DNA from 3 places in the Streptomyces sp. WI03-4A genome. Region 3 is predicted to be linked to each of the others. Evidence: riboswitches for the same ligand, from Rfam matches in the RefSeq annotation. Region 3 holds a riboswitch; each other region holds the start of a gene.
What was found. A riboswitch is a leader RNA that binds a small molecule or an ion and turns the genes downstream of it on or off. The one in region 3 is predicted to bind cobalamin.

Region 1 (5,560 bases), on a different contig from region 3:
CGGGCGTACGCGCCCACGGGCCGGACGGCACCGCCTTCGAGATCCTCGCGCCCCTGGTCGTCGTCGCCGCGGGCGCCACGCAGTCCCCGCCGCTGCTGCGCCGCTCCGGCCTCGGCCGCCATCCGCGGCTCGGCCGCAACCTCAGCGTCCATCCGGCCACCAGCGTCGCCGGACGCTTCGCCGAACCGGTCACCGCCTGGGAAGGCGTGCTGCAGAGCGTCGGCGTGGAGGAGCACCACGCGCGGGGCGTCCTCATCGAGGCCACCGCCACCCCGCCCGGCATGGGCAGCTTCATCCTCCCCGGGCTGGGGGGCGAGCTGCGCCGCGAGCTGGAGGGCGCCGACCGGCTCGCCACGCTCGGCGCCATGATCGCCGACCGTCCCTCCGGCCGTGTCCTCGGCCGCGACCGCACCCTGCTCCGCTACGACCTCGACCCCCGCGACGCGGGCCGTCTGCTGCGGGCCGTCCGCGCCATGGGCGAGCTGCTGTTCGCCGCAGGGGCCGAGGAAGTGCTCACCGGGATCCCCACCGCGCCCCGGGTGCGTAGCCTCGCGGAGCTGGACGCCGTCCTCGCCGTGACGAGCGCGCGACAGCTGCACCTGTCGGCGTACCACCCCACCGGCACCGTCGCCGCGGGCGCGAGCCCGGAGCGCTTCCCGGCCGACCCGCGGGGCCGCCTGCGCGGGGTGCACGGCGTACTGATCGCGGACGCCTCCGTGCTCCCCAGCTGCCCCCAGGTGAACCCGCAGCTGAGCATCATGGCGGCGGTCCTGGCGAGCACGGAGGCGTGGCTGTCCGGATGAGCGCGCGGCCAGCCGTGCTTCGTGGTGCTCGTCCCGAAGAGCCTCCGCACGCGGTTCGCCCCACGATTCACACCTACGGGTGAATCGATGGATGAATGTCCGGGCCGCTTCCCGTCCGGTGCGGTGTCCTGAGGCCCGCCGCCCCGGCCCGCCCGGACGGGCCGCGCCGGACAGGGGGACAAGGGCGTATGCGTGTCTTCGTTCTGTGCGCTTGGCCGCTGACCGCGGGTCTGGGCGGCTGTCTCGCCACCGTGTGGATCCGGCACGGCGGGCTGCGGCAGCGCACGCCCGGTGTGACGCGGCTGCCGCTCTGGCTGGTCCTCGGCCATGTGGCGCTCGCCGTCGCCGGGCTCGCCGCCTGGACCGCGTACCTGCTGGGCGACGTCAGGAGCTCGGCCTGGGCGGCCTGCGCCGTCGTCCTGATCGTGGCCGCCTTCGGCTTCATGATGCTGCTGCGCTGGATGCCCAGCTCCGGACGCCATTCGCAGGGCGCCGCCACCGCCGAGCGGCACTTCCCGCTGACCGCCGTGGTCGCCCACGGCACGAGCGCCGGCGCCACCGTGCTCCTGGTTCTCCTGGTCGTCCTGCGCGGCATGTGACGGCCGGGGCGACGCCCCGCACGCGCTCCCTCCGGCGGGGTGACGCGCCCCTTGACCTGCCCGCCGAATAAGACGAACAATTGTTGGTGAAACAGCGGGGGCAGCTCAGGGACGAGGTGCCGTATGACCGTGAACAGTGAGCTCAAGGACCTGCACCAGGCGAAGCGCCCGGTCAGCGGCGCCCTCGCGGGACCGTACGGGCATCCGTTCCACCCCCTCCTGGTCACCGTGCCGATCGGTGCCTGGGTGTCCAGCCTGGTCTTCGACATCGCCTCCCGCGCCGTCGGCCGGCCCGCCTTCCTGACCCACGGGTCGGCCTGGCTGATCGCCATCGGCGTGCTCGGGGCGCTGGCCGCGGCGTGCGTCGGCTTCCTCGACCTGTTCGCCGTCCCCACCGGCACCCCAGCCCACCGCACGGCCCTGACGCACATGGCGCTGAACCTCGCGGTCACCGTCGCATACGCGGCCGGCTTCGCCTGGCGGCAGGGCGCCGGATACCCCGAGGGGCGGGGCGTCGGGTACGGGCAACTGGCGCTCTCCGTCGTCGCGCTCGCCGTCCTCGGTCTGTCCGGCTACCTCGGCGGCAAACTCGCCTACCGCTACGGCGTCCGGGTGGCCGAGGAGTCGGTCCAGGCCGAGGGATACCGCACCACGTCCGGTCCTGAGGGCGCCCGACGTCACGACGCCCGACGTCACGACGCCCGACCTCACGACGCCGGGCCCTGAGGGCGTCCGCCCTCCGAAATCCCGTACTCCGCACCCCTGGAGGACGACATGGACATCGCCGCTCTCGTCGCCTGGGTGGTCACCGCCCTCGGCGGATTCGTGCTCCTGGCCCGCTGGATCTCCCGCGGCGGCCTGCGGCAGCAGCGGACCGGCACGACCCGCTTCCCGGCCCCCCTCGTCTTCGGGCACTTCCTGCTCGCGGCGGCCGGGCTGATCGTCTGGATCGTCTACCTCGCCGCCGACCGGCCGGCACTCGCCTGGACGTCTTTCTGCGTCCTCGTCGCCGTCGCCCTGCTCGGCTTCGCGATGTTCGCCCGCTGGGTGCCGGTCCACCGCACCGCCGCGCCCGCCTCGGCAGCCGTCGGGGACGCACGGGAGGAGACCACCCCTGCGGAACGGCACCTGCCCGTCCCCGTGGTGGCCGCCCACGGCCTGCTGGGCGCGGCGAGCCTGGTACTCGTCCTGCTGGCCGCGCTGGGCGTGGGCGGCAGCTGAGGCGGCCCGGTCAGGCGGCCGTTCGCCGTTCGCGCTCGCTCAGTGGTCGGGGGACCGGTCGAGGGGCCGGCCGGGAGTCAGGTTCCAGCGGCCCGCGCGGCCACTGAACTCGACGGCGCGCAACGGCGGTACGTCGATCCGCCAGAAGGCCGCCTCGGGCGCTCCCAGCGCCCGTACCGTCACGGCGCGTACGACGTCCGGCTCGACCACCGCGACGGTACGGCCGGAGAACACCCCGTCCTCCGCGAGCCAGTTCGCGATCCGCCCGCAGAACTCCCGCACCGACTCCCCGCCGTGCGGGGCCGCCGCCGGGTCGGACAGCCACCCGGCCACCGCCTCCGGCTCGGCGGCGCTCACCTCGGCGAGCGTCCGGCCCCGCCAGCGGCCCACGTCCAGACCGGCCAGACCGGGCGCCTCGGACGCGTCGAGACCGAGCGCCGAGGCGGTCTGCCGACACCGCACACCGGGAGCCGTCAACGCCCGCCCGGCCCGCGGGAGCAGGCCCGCGGCGGAGCGCGCCCGGGCCGCGGCGCCGTCCTCCAGAGGGCAGCCGTCGTCGAAGCGTGCCTCGCGCAGCGCCGCGCTCATCGCTGGTGAGATCAAGATCACTCGGCTGGTCACGTGCTCACTTTCGCGGTCGACGGCCCTGCAATCACAGGGAATCGGAGGGCAAGGGCGGCCCGGGGAGCGCCTGCGAGCCCCCCGTGCGCTCTTGGCCGTGCCTCCGCTTCGCGGTACCTTCTCGGCGAAATAGACGACGGAACGCGGAAGCCGGTGGGAATCCGGCACGGTCGCGCCACTGTATGCCTCGCCCACGCCGCTCGCGGTACGGGCCGGGGAAGTCAGACCCGCCCCGTTGTCCTGTGCACCACCGAGACGGGACGCGAGTTCCCCAGGAGGTTCTGCCATGGCGCAGTCCGTCGCCCAGCCGACCACAGCCCCCACCGCCACCCCCGCCAAGCTGCCGATCGGCGCGATCGCCCCCTGGGCGGTCTTCTTCGGCATCCTCATGCTCGTCCTGCTCTACTTCGTCGGCGCCGAGCAGGGCGCCACCTCCGTGATGTCCGGCACGGACGTCCACGAGTGGGTGCACGACGCCCGTCACCTGCTCGGCTTCCCCTGCCACTGACGGCGCCCGGTACCGGTACCCAGGTCAAGGACCGTCCATGAACTCGGCAACTGTCCGAAATCTATTGGTGCGTGGCATGCTCGCGGGACTCGCCGCGGGCCTGCTCGCCCTCGTCGTCGCCTACTTCCTCGGCGAGCCGCGCGTCGACTCGGCCATCGCCTACGAAGAGGCGCACTCCCACGAACACGGCATGGAAGCCGTGAGTCGCACGATGCAGTCCACCGGTGGTCTGGCCACCGGCGTCCTCGTCTACGGGGTCGCGTTCGGCGGCATCGCCGCCCTCGCGTTCTGCTTCGCGCTGGGCCGCATCGGCCGCTTCGGGCCGCGCGCGAGCGCGCTGCTCCTGGCGGCGGCCGGTCTGCTCACGGTCTATGTCGTGCCGTTCCTGAAGTACCCGGCCAACCCGCCGTCCGTGGGCGACCCCGACACCATCGGGAAGCGCACCACCCTGTACTTCCTCATGATGCTGCTCAGCGTGCTGCTGGCGATCGCCACCGTGATCCTCGGCAAGCGTCTCGCACCGCGCCTGGGCAACTGGAACGCGACGATGGCCGCGGGGGCGTTCTTCGTCCTGGCCGTCGGGTCGGCGTACGCGTTCCTGCCCACCGTCAACGAGGTCCCCAAGGACTTCTCGGCCACCCTGCTCTGGCAGTTCCGCCTGGCGGCCCTGACCATCCAGTTGACCCTGTGGACGGCCTTCGGGCTCGTCTTCGGGCCGCTGGCCGAGCGGGTACTCGTCCCGAAGGCCGCCCGGCAGGCGGGCGCACGCCCGTCCGCGGCCGCCGAGGCGGGAGCGACACCGGTTCCCCGCTGAGGACGCCGTACGGAAGGGCCCCGGCCGGCGCGACGGCCGGGGCCCTTCCGTACGGCTCAGTCGCCGCCGACGCGTTCGGTGATCGTCTGCCGGTAGTGCGGGCACTGGGTGAAGTCGTCGTGGTCGCAGCGCAGCGCGCACTCGATGAGTTCGAGGGACGCCTGCGCCGCGGCGATCCGCTGCCGCAGCGCGTCCGCCTCCTGCTTCAGCGTCGCGTGCCGGGCCGCCGGATCACCGGTGGAGGTCAGGGAGCGGATGGTCTCCAGCGGCAGACCGGCTTCCTTGGCCCTCAGGATGACGGCGACCCGGGTGACATCGGCGACCGTGAAGCGCCGCCGCCCCGCGCCGTCACGGGCCGGCGCCAGCAGTCCTCTCGCCTCCCAGTGCCGCAGCACATGTGCGGCCAGGCCGTAGCGGCCGGCGAGCTCCCCGATGCTCAACTCGTCTTCGGCGTCGGTTGACTTCATGCCGACATTAAGTCGCAGTCTGGCGGCCATGACCAGTGAACCGCAAAAGCCGTCGCATAGGCGTTCCAGCACCCGCGTCCGTACCCCTACCGGGTAGGGGGTATGGTCTGGGTGGGCGCTCGCGGCGCCTGTCCCATGGGGGATCGCAGGGAAGGGAGGACGTGTGACGACGCGTGGCAGCGCACCCGCACGCCCGGGCGTCGCCCGGTTGTGGGCCGTGTCCACGCTCCTGTTCGGTCTCTTCCTGATGCACGGCGCCCCCGCGACTGCCGTGGGCGGCTGCCATGGCGCCATGGACATGGCCGTCACGGCCGACGGGAGTCACCGCGTTCCGGCCATGTCGGAGCGGGCCGTGTCGTCGCGGCCGGCGGCCGACCGCCTCCAAGTCGCGTCGGGCGTCCCCCCGCACGGGACGCTGTGCGTCGCCGTGCCCGCCCCGAGTGACATCCCGGTGCCTGTCGCGCCGCTCGTCGGCGTGGCCGCGCTCGCGGCACTCGCGGCCTGGGCCCTGCGCTGGGCGTGGGACC
Region 2 (5,560 bases), on a different contig from region 3:
GCTCCCGCCGCCGCGCCGCCGCCCTCGCCGCCGCCGCGCTGGCCCTCGCGGGCGCCCAGGACGCGTCCGCCGTGCCCGCCGGGTCGCCCGCGACCTCGCTGGGGCTGCCGATGGGGCACGACGTCTCGTCACACCAGAAGCACGTCGACTGGCCGGCCGCGCGGTCGGAGGGCGCCCGGTTCACCTACGTCAAGGCGACCGAGTCGACGACCTACCGCAACCCCTACTTCCACCGGCAGTACGCCGGCGCGCGCCGTGCGGGGCTGATCCGCGGCTCGTACCACTTCGCACGCCCGGACCGCTCCTCGGGCGCGCGGCAGGCGTCGTACTTCGTGCGGCACGGCGGCGACTGGCGGGCGGACGGCTGGACGCTGCCGCCCGCGCTCGACATCGAGTACAACCCGTACAACCGGAAGCACCGCTGCTACGGGCTGGGGTGGAAGCGGATGGTCCGCTGGATCCGGTCCTTCAGCGACGAGGTGGCGCGCGAGACCGGCCGCCGGCCGGTGATCTACACCACCGCCGACTGGTGGGACGCGTGCACCGGTGACACCCGCGCCTTCGCCGCCGGCCACGCGCTGTGGATCGCCCGTCACGGCACGTCGGACCCCGGATCGCTGCCGGGCGGATGGTCGGACTGGACCTTCTGGCAGTACGGCGTCAGGGGCGGTCTGCCGGGTGACCAGAATCTCTTCAACGGGCCGCCGTGGCGGCTACGGGCCTTCGCGCGGGGCTGGTAGCCAAGGGGCGGCTGGGGCGTCGGGGCGGACGACATCCGGAACCTCTCTCACAGACACCGTCACGCCTGCCTCAGTTCACCTTCCGTTCACCCAGATTGCCTACGGTCCAACAGCCAACGACCTCGAACGATTGCCTGGGTAAATGGAAAGCTTCTCGCTGATCCTCGCGATTGTGGTGGTAACCGCACTCGCGTTCGATTTCACGAACGGTTTCCACGACACCGCCAACGCGATGGCCACGACCATCTCGACCGGCGCGCTCAAGCCCAAGGTCGCGGTGGCCATGTCCGCCGCGCTCAACCTTGTAGGCGCATTCCTCTCGGTGGAGGTCGCCAACACGATCTCCAAGGGTCTCGTGGACGAGACCGGCATCCGGCCCGAGGTCATCTTCGCCGCCCTGGTCGGCGCGATCCTCTGGAACCTGCTGACCTGGCTGGTGGGGCTCCCCTCCAGCTCCTCGCACGCCCTGATGGGCGGCCTGATCGGCGCCACCGTCGCCTCCGCCGGCTTCGGCGCGGTCCACGGTGACGTGCTGGTCACCAAGGTGCTGCTGCCGGCGGTCGCCGCCCCGGTGGTGGCGGGTCTGGCGGCCATGCTCTCCACTCGCTTCTCCTACGCCATCGGCAGCAAGGCGGACGGCGAGGCCACCCGCAAGGGCTACCGCGCCGGCCAGATCGCCTCGGCCGGTCTGGTCTCCCTCGCGCACGGCACCAACGACGCGCAGAAGACCATGGGCATCATCACCCTGGCGCTGATCGCGGGCGGCGCCGTCTCGCCGGGCTCCAACCCTCCCACCTGGGTGATCCTCTCCGCGGGCCTGGCCATCGCGCTCGGCACCTACATCGGCGGCTGGCGCATCATCCGCACCATGGGCACCGGCCTGACCGACCTGGAGCCGCGTCAGGGCTTCGCCGCCCAGACCAGCGCGGCCACCGCCATCCTGGCCTCCTCGCACCTCGGCTTCTCCCTCTCCACCACCCACGTGGTCTCCGGCTCGGTCATGGGCACGGGTCTGGGCCGCAAGGGCGGTGTGGTCCGCTGGTCCACCGCGACGCGCATGCTCATCGCCTGGGTGCTCACCCTCCCGGCCGCCGCGCTCGTCGGCGCGCTCGCCGAGTCCGTCACGGACCTGGGTGACTGGGGCACCGCGGTCGTCGCCGTCTTCCTGGTCGCCGCCAGCGCCGCGATCTGGAAGTACTCCCGGCGTGAGGTCGTGGACCACACCAGCGTCGTCGCCGGCCCGGCCGAGGAGCCGCCCGGCGTGGTGACCACCGCGATCGCCATGGTGACCCCGCCGCCCACCGGCACCGTCACCGAGGACCTCACGGCCACGATCCCGGCCCCGGTCCCGACCGAGCCCGCGACCCCGGCGGTCCCGCCGGCCGCAGCGGTCTGACCCCGAGCACCCGGTACTGAAGGAAGCAACCCATGAAGATCGACTGGGCGGCCATCGGCTCCGTCTTCGGCGTCAGCCTCGCGTTCGCGGTGGGCCTGGTGGCCCTGTTCACCCTCGGCATCAACGGCCTGGCGCGGCGCGAGAAGGCCGCCGCGCAGGGCGGCTCGGCGGCGCTCGCCGCCACCGGCGCGTACGTCTGCTTCGCGGCGTGCACGGCCGCGGTGGCCTACGGCATCTACCTGATCGTCGTCAAGCCCTGACGCACCGTTCGGAAGGCCCCCCGCCGGAGAGTTCCGGCGGGGGGCCTTCCGGCTGCCCGCCTCGTATCGGTGTGGGCCTCAGCACACTCTTCCCCCGCAGGTCACAGGCAAGTTGACGGCCCTTCCGGGCGCGTGGTGGACTGCCCAGGCCATGTACGGCGGCAGAAGAGGAAGCCGGTGCGAATCCGGCGCGGTCCCGCCACTGTCACCGGGGAAGTGTCCCCGGGAGCCAGGAACTCTCACCGCCGGTCTCGTCGAACCAGGGCGCGGACACCCTGAGTGAGGACATATCGCCATGCGCGGCTGCCGACCGACGTTCACCCACCGGACCCCGCCTGCCCTGACGACCGGCTGACCCGATGGGTGCCGATCGCTGCTACGCGTACGGCGCCGCCGCCGGCCTCCTCGGCGACCTGCTCCTCGGCGATCCGCGCCGGGGGCATCCGGTCGCCGCGTTCGGGCGGGCCGCCGGGGCCGTGGAACGGGTGCTGTGGCGCGACCACCGCGGGTGGGGCGCGCTGCACACCGGCGTGTGCGCCGGAGCCGCTGTCGCGCTCGGGGCGCTGGCCGAACGCGCCGTACGCCGCTCCCCCGCCGCCACCCTCGCGCTGACCGCGGCCGCCACCTGGTCCGTCGTGGGGGGCACTTCGCTCGCCCGGGAGGCCCGGGCCGTCGGGCGCGCCCTGGAGTCCGGCGACGTGCCGGCCGCCCGCGCGCGGCTGCCGCATCTGTGCGGCCGCGACCCGCACGCGCTGGACGCCGACGGGATCGCCCGCGCCGTGGTCGAGTCGGTCGCCGAGAACACCTCCGACGCCGTCGTCGGCGCCCTGGTGTGGGGTGCCGTAGCCGGCGTGCCGGGGCTGCTCGGCTTCCGGGCCGTCAACACCCTGGACGCGATGGTGGGGCACAGGTCGCCCCGCCACCTGCGCTACGGCTGGGCCTCCGCCCGCCTCGACGACGTCGCCGGCTGGCCGGGCGCGCGGCTCACCGCCGTGCTCGCCGCGGCGGCCGGGCCCGACCCGCGCGGCGCCCTGCGCGCCTGGAAGGCGGACGCGCACCGGCACCCGAGCCCCAACGCCGGTCCGGTGGAGGCGTCGTTCGCGGGCGCCCTGGGGGTGCGCCTCGGCGGGACGCTGTCCTACGCCGGCCGGGTCGAGCACCGGCCCGTGCTGAACGGGACGTCCGGGCGGGCCGTCCGGGTCACGGACATCGACCGGGCCGTACGGCTCTCCCGCCGCGTCGGCCTGCTCGCGCTCGGCGTCACGGCCGCGGCGCGCCTCCTCGTGAAGGGACGTGGCAAGTGAACGGTGGGCTCCTCGTCGCCGGCACCACCTCCGACGCCGGCAAGAGCGTCGTGACGGCCGGGATCTGCCGCTGGCTGGTGCGCCAGGGCGTGAAGGTGGCGCCGTTCAAGGCGCAGAACATGTCGCTGAACTCGTTCGTGACGCGCGAGGGCGCGGAGATCGGGCGGGCGCAGGCCATGCAGGCCCAGGCGTGCCGGATCGAGCCGACCGCGCAGATGAACCCCGTGCTGCTCAAGCCGGGCGGGGAGCAGAGCAGCCAGGTGGTGCTGCTGGGCAGACCGGTGGGCGAGATGAGCGCGCGCGGCTACCACGGCGGCCGTCAACAGCGGCTGCTGGGCACGGTGCTGGACTGCCTGGCCGAGTTGCGGGGCACGTATGACGCGGTGATCTGTGAGGGGGCGGGAAGCCCGGCCGAGATCAACCTGCGGCGCACCGACATCGTCAACATGGGCATCGCGCGGAACGCCCGACTGCCCGTGCTGGTGGTGGGCGACATCGACCGCGGGGGCGTCTTCGCCTCCTTCTTCGGCACCGTCGCCCTGCTCTCCCCCGAGGACCAGGAGCTGATCGCCGGGTTCCTGGTGAACAAGTTCCGGGGCGACGTCGGCCTGCTGGAGCCGGGCCTCGACATGCTCCGGGACCTCACCGGACGGCCGGCGTACGGCGTGCTGCCGTTCCGGCACGGGCTCGGCATCGACGAGGAGGACGGACTGCGGGTCTCCTTGCGCGGCACCGTGCGGGAGTCCACCGTCGCTCCCCCGGTCGGCGAGGACGTGCTGCGGGTCGCCGTGTGCGCGATCCCGCTGATGTCCAACTTCACCGACGTGGACGCGCTGGCCGCCGAACCGGGCGTCGTGGTGCGGTTCGTGGACCGGCCGGAGGAACTGGCCGACGCCGACCTGGTGGTGGTCCCGGGCACCCGCGGGACCGTGCGGGCCCTCGCCTGGCTGCGGGAGCGCGGCCTCGCCGACGCGCTGCGCGCCCGGGCCGCCGAGGGGCGGCCGACCCTCGGCATCTGCGGCGGCTTCCAGATCCTCGGCGAGCACATCGAGGACGAGGTCGAGTCGCGGGCCGGGGAGGTCCCCGGGCTCGGACTGCTGCCGGTGCGGGTGCGGTTCGCCCGCGAGAAGACCCTGACCCGGCCCACCGGCGAGGCCCTGGGCGAACGGGTCGAGGGCTACGAGATCCACCACGGGGTGGCCGAGGTGCTGGGCGGGGACGCCTTCCTCGACGGCTGCCGGGTCGGGCCGACCTGGGGCACGCACTGGCACGGCTCGCTGGAGTCGGACGGCTTCCGGCGGGCCTTCCTGCGCGAGGTGGCGGCCGCCGCGGGACGCCGCTTCGTGCCGGCCCCCGACACCTCGTTCGCCGCGCTGCGCGAGGAGCAACTCGACCGGCTCGGCGACCTGATCGAACAGCACGCGGACACGGACGCGCTGTGGCGGCTCATCGAGTCGGGCGCGCCGCAAGGACTGCCTTTCATTCCACCGGGAGCGCCCGCATGAGCACTGTGTTGTTGTTGTCGACCGCCGACACGGACCTGCTGGCGGCCCGGGCCTCCGGCGCGGACTACCGCATCGGGAACCCGACCCGGGTCGACGTGTCCGGGGAGCTGCCCCGGCTGCTCGACGGCGCCGACCTCGCCGTCGTCCGGCTGCTGGGCGGCAAGCGGGCGTGGGAGGACGGGCTGGCCGCCCTGAGGGCGTCCGGTGTGCCGACCGTGCTGCTGGGCGGCGAGGCCGTGCCGGACGCCGAGCTGATGGCCGAGTCGTCGGTCCCGGCGGGTGTGGTGGCGGAGGCGCTCAGGTACCTGGTCGAGGGCGGCCCCGCGAACCTGACCGAGCTGGCGCGGTTCCTCTC
Region 3 (5,560 bases):
CGCGCGGCGTCGCCCGCAGCGAGCCGGTCGAGTGCCTCACCGGCCGCCAGATGGACACGTTCACCGAGACCGACACCACGCCCGACGACCAGCGGGAGGCGGACGCGCTGGTCGGGCAGTACAAGAAGTTCGCGGAGCGCTGCGGCGCGCACTCGGCGCGGCTGCTGCGGCACGTGTCCACCGTCGAGGCGGCGCGGGACATGGACATCCTGCGCGCGGTGCTCGGGGACCCGAAGCTCAACTACGTGGGGGCGTCGTACGGCACCTTCCTCGGCGCGACGTACGCGGGGCTGTTCCCGCACCGGGTGGGCCGGCTGGTGCTGGACGGGGCGATGGACCCGTCCCTCGACGCCCGGCGGCTCAACCTGGGCCAGACGGCGGGCTTCGAGACGGCGTTCCAGGCGTTCGCGAAGGACTGCGTGCGCCACACCGACTGCCCGCTCGGCGGCAAGGGCACCACGCCCGCGCAGGTCGGCGACCACCTCAAGGCCTTCTTCCGCAAGCTGGACGCCCATCCGATCCCGGCGGGCGACGCGGGCGGCCGCAAGCTCGGCGAGTCGCTGGCCACCACCGGGGTGATCGCGGCGATGTACGACCAGGCGGCCTGGGAGCAGCTGCGCGAGGCGCTGACCTCGGCGATGAAGGACAACGACGGCGCCGGCCTGCTGGCCCTCTCCGACAGCTACTACGAACGTGACGCCAAGGGCGGCTACAGCAACCTGATGATGGCCAACGCGGCCGTGAACTGCCTGGACCTGCCGTCCGCCTTCGCGAACCCCGCGCAGGTGAAGCAGGCGCTCCCGGAGTTCGAGAAGGCGTCGCCGGTCTTCGGTGAAGGCCTGGCCTGGGCCTCGCTGAACTGCGCGTACTGGCCGGTGCACGCCACCGGCAAGCCGCACCGGATCGAGGCCAAGGGGGCCGCGCCGATCGTCGTGGTCGGCACCACCCGCGACCCGGCGACCCCCTACCCGTGGGCCCAGTCCCTCGCCCGCCAGCTCTCCTCGGGACGCCTGCTGACGTACGTCGGCGACGGCCACACCGCCTACGGCCGGGGCAGCTCCTGCATCGACTCGGCGATCGACACCTACCTGCTCCACGGCACCCCGCCGCCCGTCGGCAAGCGCTGCACCTGACCCCCGACCGGCCCCGGAACCTCGGCCTCCGGGGCCGGTACGAAGCACCCCGCGAAACTGTGTAGACTTACCGACGTTGCCGATCGCACCATAGTGCGGGCAGCACGCCGCTTTAGCTCAGATGGCCAGAGCAACGCACTCGTAATGCGTAGGTCTCGGGTTCGAATCCCGAAAGCGGCTCCAATTCGAAGCCCAGCTCGGACATTGTCCTAGCTGGGCTTTTTCGTTCCAGGGGTGGGGGCATGGGGTACGACCTGTACGCCGTGATCGGGGAAGGTGAGGCGCTGAGTGCCGCGGCGAGAGAGCTGTCCGCCGTCCGGCCCACGTCGATCGGGCAGGGGCTGGCTCTCCTGCCGATGACGGACGCCCTGTTCGATGCGGTCACGGACGGCGGCGGTGAGCGCGTTCTGGGGTTCTGGCGGTTGCCGGGAGGGTTCGAGGGGACGCTCGCCGCCTGGTCGGCCGGCGGGCCGGTGGCCTACGTGGAGGCCGAGTACTTCGGCGGAGTGGGGGAGCAGCGGGCTGCCGTCTGGGACGGCGGGGCCCTCGTGCTGGGGCCGCTTCATCTTGAGGAGGGGCGGCCGTTCGGGCCCGCCGGCAGTCCCCTCTCTCAGGCGCTGCGGCGGCTGGGCGTGGTCGCGAGCGCCGGAGAGGACGAGTTCTCGGCCGTGGGGCTGGGCCGGCACCGACACCGTGACGCGTGGACCGGCTGACACGGCGCCTCCCGGCTCAGGACCTCGTGCGTCCGATGGTCATCGACCAGCGGACCGTGGAGGAGGCCCGCACGGAGGCGGTGCCGCTGCGGGCCGTTCCGGTGACGCGTACCTGGTGGTAGACGGTGTCGGCCCGGTCGGCGGGGCATCGCAGCGGGAAGGCGACGTGCACGGGGCGCACCGTGACCTCGACCCGGCCCTGGCCCTGGCAGCGGACGGCGAGGATCAGGGTGTCCCCCTTCCTGCCCCCGGCGAAGGCGAAGCTCGCGCTGCCGGTGATCGGCTCCTGGCGGCCGGCGAGGATCTCGTTCGAGTCCAGTTCCGGTGCCCGGTGGAACAGGGGGTGGGCGGCCGATGTGCCCTCGGGGGCCGTGGTCGCAGGGACGGTGGCCGCCGAGTCCGTGCCCGCCGTGGTCGTGCCCGCCGCGCCCGCTGCCGGGCTCGGCGTGGACGGGCCGGTGGGGCGCGGTGGCTTCCCGGTGGCGGTGGCGTGGTCCGTGGCGCAACCGGTGAGCAGCGCGGTGCACGCGAGGCCCAGTGCGGCGAGGGTGCGGAGGGTCATGTCTGCTTCCCCGTTCTTCTGTGGTCGCCCGGATCATGTCAGCGGCACGGGGCGGAGCCGGGGGCTCCGGCGCGACTTCTGAGGAAGACGAGAGGTTCGAGGTGCTCGAGGTACACGACGGCGCGGCGGGGACCACCTGGGTCATGCGGGATGCCTGCGGTGCCGTGAGCGATCGCTGGGCTGCGTCGGGGGGACGACATGGGTCGGATGGTGCTGAGCAATGCGGGGGTCGGCCTCTTCTCCGCTCTGCCGGGCTTCCTGGGCAGCGTGCTGTTCGGAGACGTGCCGTGGGGGGAGGCGCTGCGGTTCGCGGCCTGGTGGGCCGTCGCGGCCACCGTCATCGGAACGGCCTCGGACCGGCGGCGGGCGCGTGGGGGGCGCACGCTCACCAGGGTGGTCCTCGACCGGTGGCGCGCCCGTCGGGGGAATCGGCGCCAGGCGCCGGGCGGGGTCAGCGGGGACTGAGGCGGGGCGAGGCCGCGGGCCGGCTCGCGCTCACTTCCCGTTCCGGCAGGTGACGGGCCGCCTTGCCGCGGGTGTGGGCGTCCTTCTAGGGTGAACGGGCCGTGGTGTTCGGGAAGACCGGTGACCGCCCTCAGGGGCGCAGTCCGGAGCGGCCCTCGCCACTGTGATCGGGAAGTTCCCGCCCCCTGGACGCCACTGGCCGCACGGCCGGGAAGGCAGGGGCGGGCGCGTCGACCCGTCAGCCAGGAGACCGGCCACGGCATCACGAAGCTGATCCACGAGGTGCTGGAGCGTGACCGTATGACCGTGCCCACAGGCGTGCCCGAGGGCGGGCCCCGGCCCGCCGCCACCCCGACCTTCCGGTGGCGCCGCGAGGACACCGTCCGGACGGCCGGCCTCCTCGCCGTGATCGTCGCCCTGCACGTGGTCGCGTTCGGGATCCTGTTCCTGCTCGTGATTCCGCGTCACTACGAGGTCGGCACCAAGGCGTTCGGGATCGGACTGGGCGTCACCGCGTACACGCTCGGCATGCGGCACGCCTTCGACGCGGACCATATAGCCGCGATCGACAACACCACCCGCAAGCTGATGGCCGACGGCAAGCGGCCGGTGTCGGTCGGCTTCTGGTTCGCGCTCGGCCACTCCAGCGTGGTGGTCCTCATGGCCGCGCTGGTCGCGGGCGGCGCCAAGCTCGCCGGCACCCTGATGAACGACGGCTCCCGGACCCACCAGGTCCTCGGCACCGTGGGCACGACGGTCTCCGGCTCCTTCCTGTACCTGATCGCCGCGCTCAACCTCGTGGCCCTGGTGGGCATCCTGCGGGTCTTCAGGGCGATGCGGTCCGGGCACTACGACGAGGCGGCGCTGGAGGCCCACCTCGACTCGCGGGGTTTCATGAACCGGCTGCTCGGCCGGCTCACCCGGTCCATCCGCCGGCCCGGCCAGATGTTCCCGCTCGGCTTCCTCTTCGGCATCGGCTTCGACACGACGACGGAGGTCCTGCTCCTCGCCCTGGCCGGCAACGGGGCCGCCGCCGGGCTGCCGTGGTACGCGGTGCTGTGCCTGCCGTTGCTGTTCGCGGCCGGCATGAGCCTGTTCGACACCCTCGACGGGACGTTCATGAACTTCGCGTACCAGTGGGCGTTCTCCAACCCGGTGCGCAAGGTCTTCTACAACCTCACCATCACCGGCCTGTCCATCGCGGTCGCCTTCTTCGTCGGCACCATCGAGCTGGTCGGCGTCCTGCACGACAAGCTCGGCCTGGACGACGGGGTCACCGGCTGGATAGCGGGGTTGGACCTGGACAACGTCGGCTACGTCATCGTCGGCCTGTTCGTGGTCGTCTGGGCCGTGGCCGTCGGCTACTGGCGGCTGGCCAAGGTCGAGGAGCGCTGGACGGCTCGCGCCGCCGACACCGGCTGACGTCCCCGTACCCCTCCAACACCTCCGCCCGTCAACACCCGTGCCCGCCAACACCCATGCCCGTACGCGCCCGCACCCCTACCCGCCCACACCCGTACAGGCCGAGCCCCGGGCCGGCGTGCGCGTCCGGCCCGGGGCCTGCCCTCCGGCGCGGCCGAAGGAGGCGCGGGGGAGGGGCGGGGAGGGGGAGGGGACAGGGGGAGACGGCTCAGCGGATGTCGATCTTGTAGATGCTGTCCTGGGCAGGGCCCTTGCTGGTCCCCAGCCACAATTGGTTCGCGCCCGGCACCTTGGCCAGTGCCCGGAGGCGGCCGTAGGCGCCGCTGTAGTAGGACGTCGCCGTCCCGACCGCCTGGCCGGTGGCGTCGATCGGCAGCCGCCACAGCCGCGCGCCGCGCAGCGTGGAGACGTAGATGACGTCGTTGACGATCGCGACCTGCGAGGGGACGCCTCCCGCCTCCGGCTTCCAGACCGACTTGGGGTTCTTCATGCCCGCGTGGGAGCAGGCGCCCTCGCAGGCCGGCCAGCCGTAGTTGCCGCCCTTCTCGACGAGGTTCAGCTCGTCCCACTTGGCGCCGCCGATCTCGCTCTCCCACAGCCGGCCCCGGGAGTCCCACGCGAGGCCCTCCGCGTTGCGGTGGCCGTAGCTGTACACCCGGTTGCCGAAGGGGTTGCCGGGTGCCGCGGCCCCGGTCCTGGTGATGCGCAGGATCTTGCCGTTGAGCGAGTTCTTGTTCTGCGAGGTCGTCTCGTCCAGGGCGTCGCCGGTGGTCACGTACAGGAATCCGTCGGGCCCGAAGGCGATGCCGCCGCCGTTGTGGTCCCCGTGGAACTTGATGCCGCCGAGCACGACGGTGTACCCGCTGAGCGAGGTGCCGTCGAAGCGCATCTTCGCGACCCGGGTGCCGGCGGCGGTCGTCTGCACGAAGAACACGTCCTTGTCCGTCGTGCCGTTCCAGGTCGGCGAGGTCGCCACGCCCAGCAGGCCGCCGCTCGCGGCGTTGGCGTCACCGTCGTCGGCGACGGTGTTCGGGACCTTTCCCACCTTCGTCCGGGTGCCGTCGGACCTGAGCAGCCACACCGCGGACGTGTACCGCTCGGTCACCAGCGCCTTCGCCGTCTTCGGCAGGAAGGAGATCCCCCATGGGAACGCCATCTTGTCGGTGAGGGTGCTGATGCCGGACGGCGCACCGCCCTGCCGGAGGTCGCCGGCCCCGCCGGCCCCGCCCGCGGACGCAGGCTGCGCGGCCGCGCCGGGTGCCTGG

Region 1: linked by a shared signal. The riboswitch ahead of PV343_RS12665 (CbtB domain-containing protein) and the one ahead of PV343_RS13825 (HoxN/HupN/NixA family nickel/cobalt transporter) in region 3 are both predicted to bind cobalamin.
Region 2: linked by a shared signal. The riboswitch ahead of PV343_RS31805 (cobalamin biosynthesis protein) and the one ahead of PV343_RS13825 (HoxN/HupN/NixA family nickel/cobalt transporter) in region 3 are both predicted to bind cobalamin.

Annotation. Positions count from the first base shown of each region.
Region 1 is NZ_JARAUO010000009.1:83,763-89,322, reverse strand. It holds gene PV343_RS12690 (GMC family oxidoreductase) at 1-803, shown strand, start outside; gene PV343_RS12685 (hypothetical protein) at 992-1,402, shown strand; gene PV343_RS12680 (DUF2231 domain-containing protein) at 1,526-2,128, shown strand; gene PV343_RS12675 (hypothetical protein) at 2,177-2,623, shown strand; gene PV343_RS12670 (histidine phosphatase family protein) at 2,663-3,244, opposite strand; cobalamin riboswitch at 3,339-3,494, shown strand; gene PV343_RS12665 (CbtB domain-containing protein) at 3,531-3,752, shown strand; gene PV343_RS12660 (CbtA family protein) at 3,790-4,566, shown strand; gene PV343_RS12655 (MerR family transcriptional regulator) at 4,623-5,033, opposite strand; gene PV343_RS12650 (hypothetical protein) at 5,197-5,560, shown strand, end outside.
Region 2 is NZ_JARAUO010000041.1:56,954-62,513, forward strand. It holds gene PV343_RS31790 (GH25 family lysozyme) at 1-740, shown strand, start outside; gene PV343_RS31795 (inorganic phosphate transporter) at 883-2,136, shown strand; gene PV343_RS31800 (hypothetical protein) at 2,169-2,396, shown strand; cobalamin riboswitch at 2,515-2,656, shown strand; gene PV343_RS31805 (cobalamin biosynthesis protein) at 2,756-3,700, shown strand; gene PV343_RS31810 (cobyric acid synthase) at 3,697-5,205, shown strand; gene cobN (cobaltochelatase subunit CobN) at 5,202-5,560, shown strand, end outside.
Region 3 is NZ_JARAUO010000010.1:104,985-110,544, forward strand. It holds gene PV343_RS13800 (alpha/beta hydrolase) at 1-1,133, shown strand, start outside; tRNA gene PV343_RS13805 (tRNA-Thr) at 1,240-1,316, shown strand; gene PV343_RS13810 (hypothetical protein) at 1,376-1,846, shown strand; gene PV343_RS13815 (hypothetical protein) at 1,863-2,408, opposite strand; gene PV343_RS13820 (hypothetical protein) at 2,616-2,873, shown strand; cobalamin riboswitch at 2,959-3,147, shown strand; gene PV343_RS13825 (HoxN/HupN/NixA family nickel/cobalt transporter) at 3,174-4,295, shown strand; gene PV343_RS13830 (PQQ-dependent sugar dehydrogenase) at 4,504-5,560, opposite strand, start outside.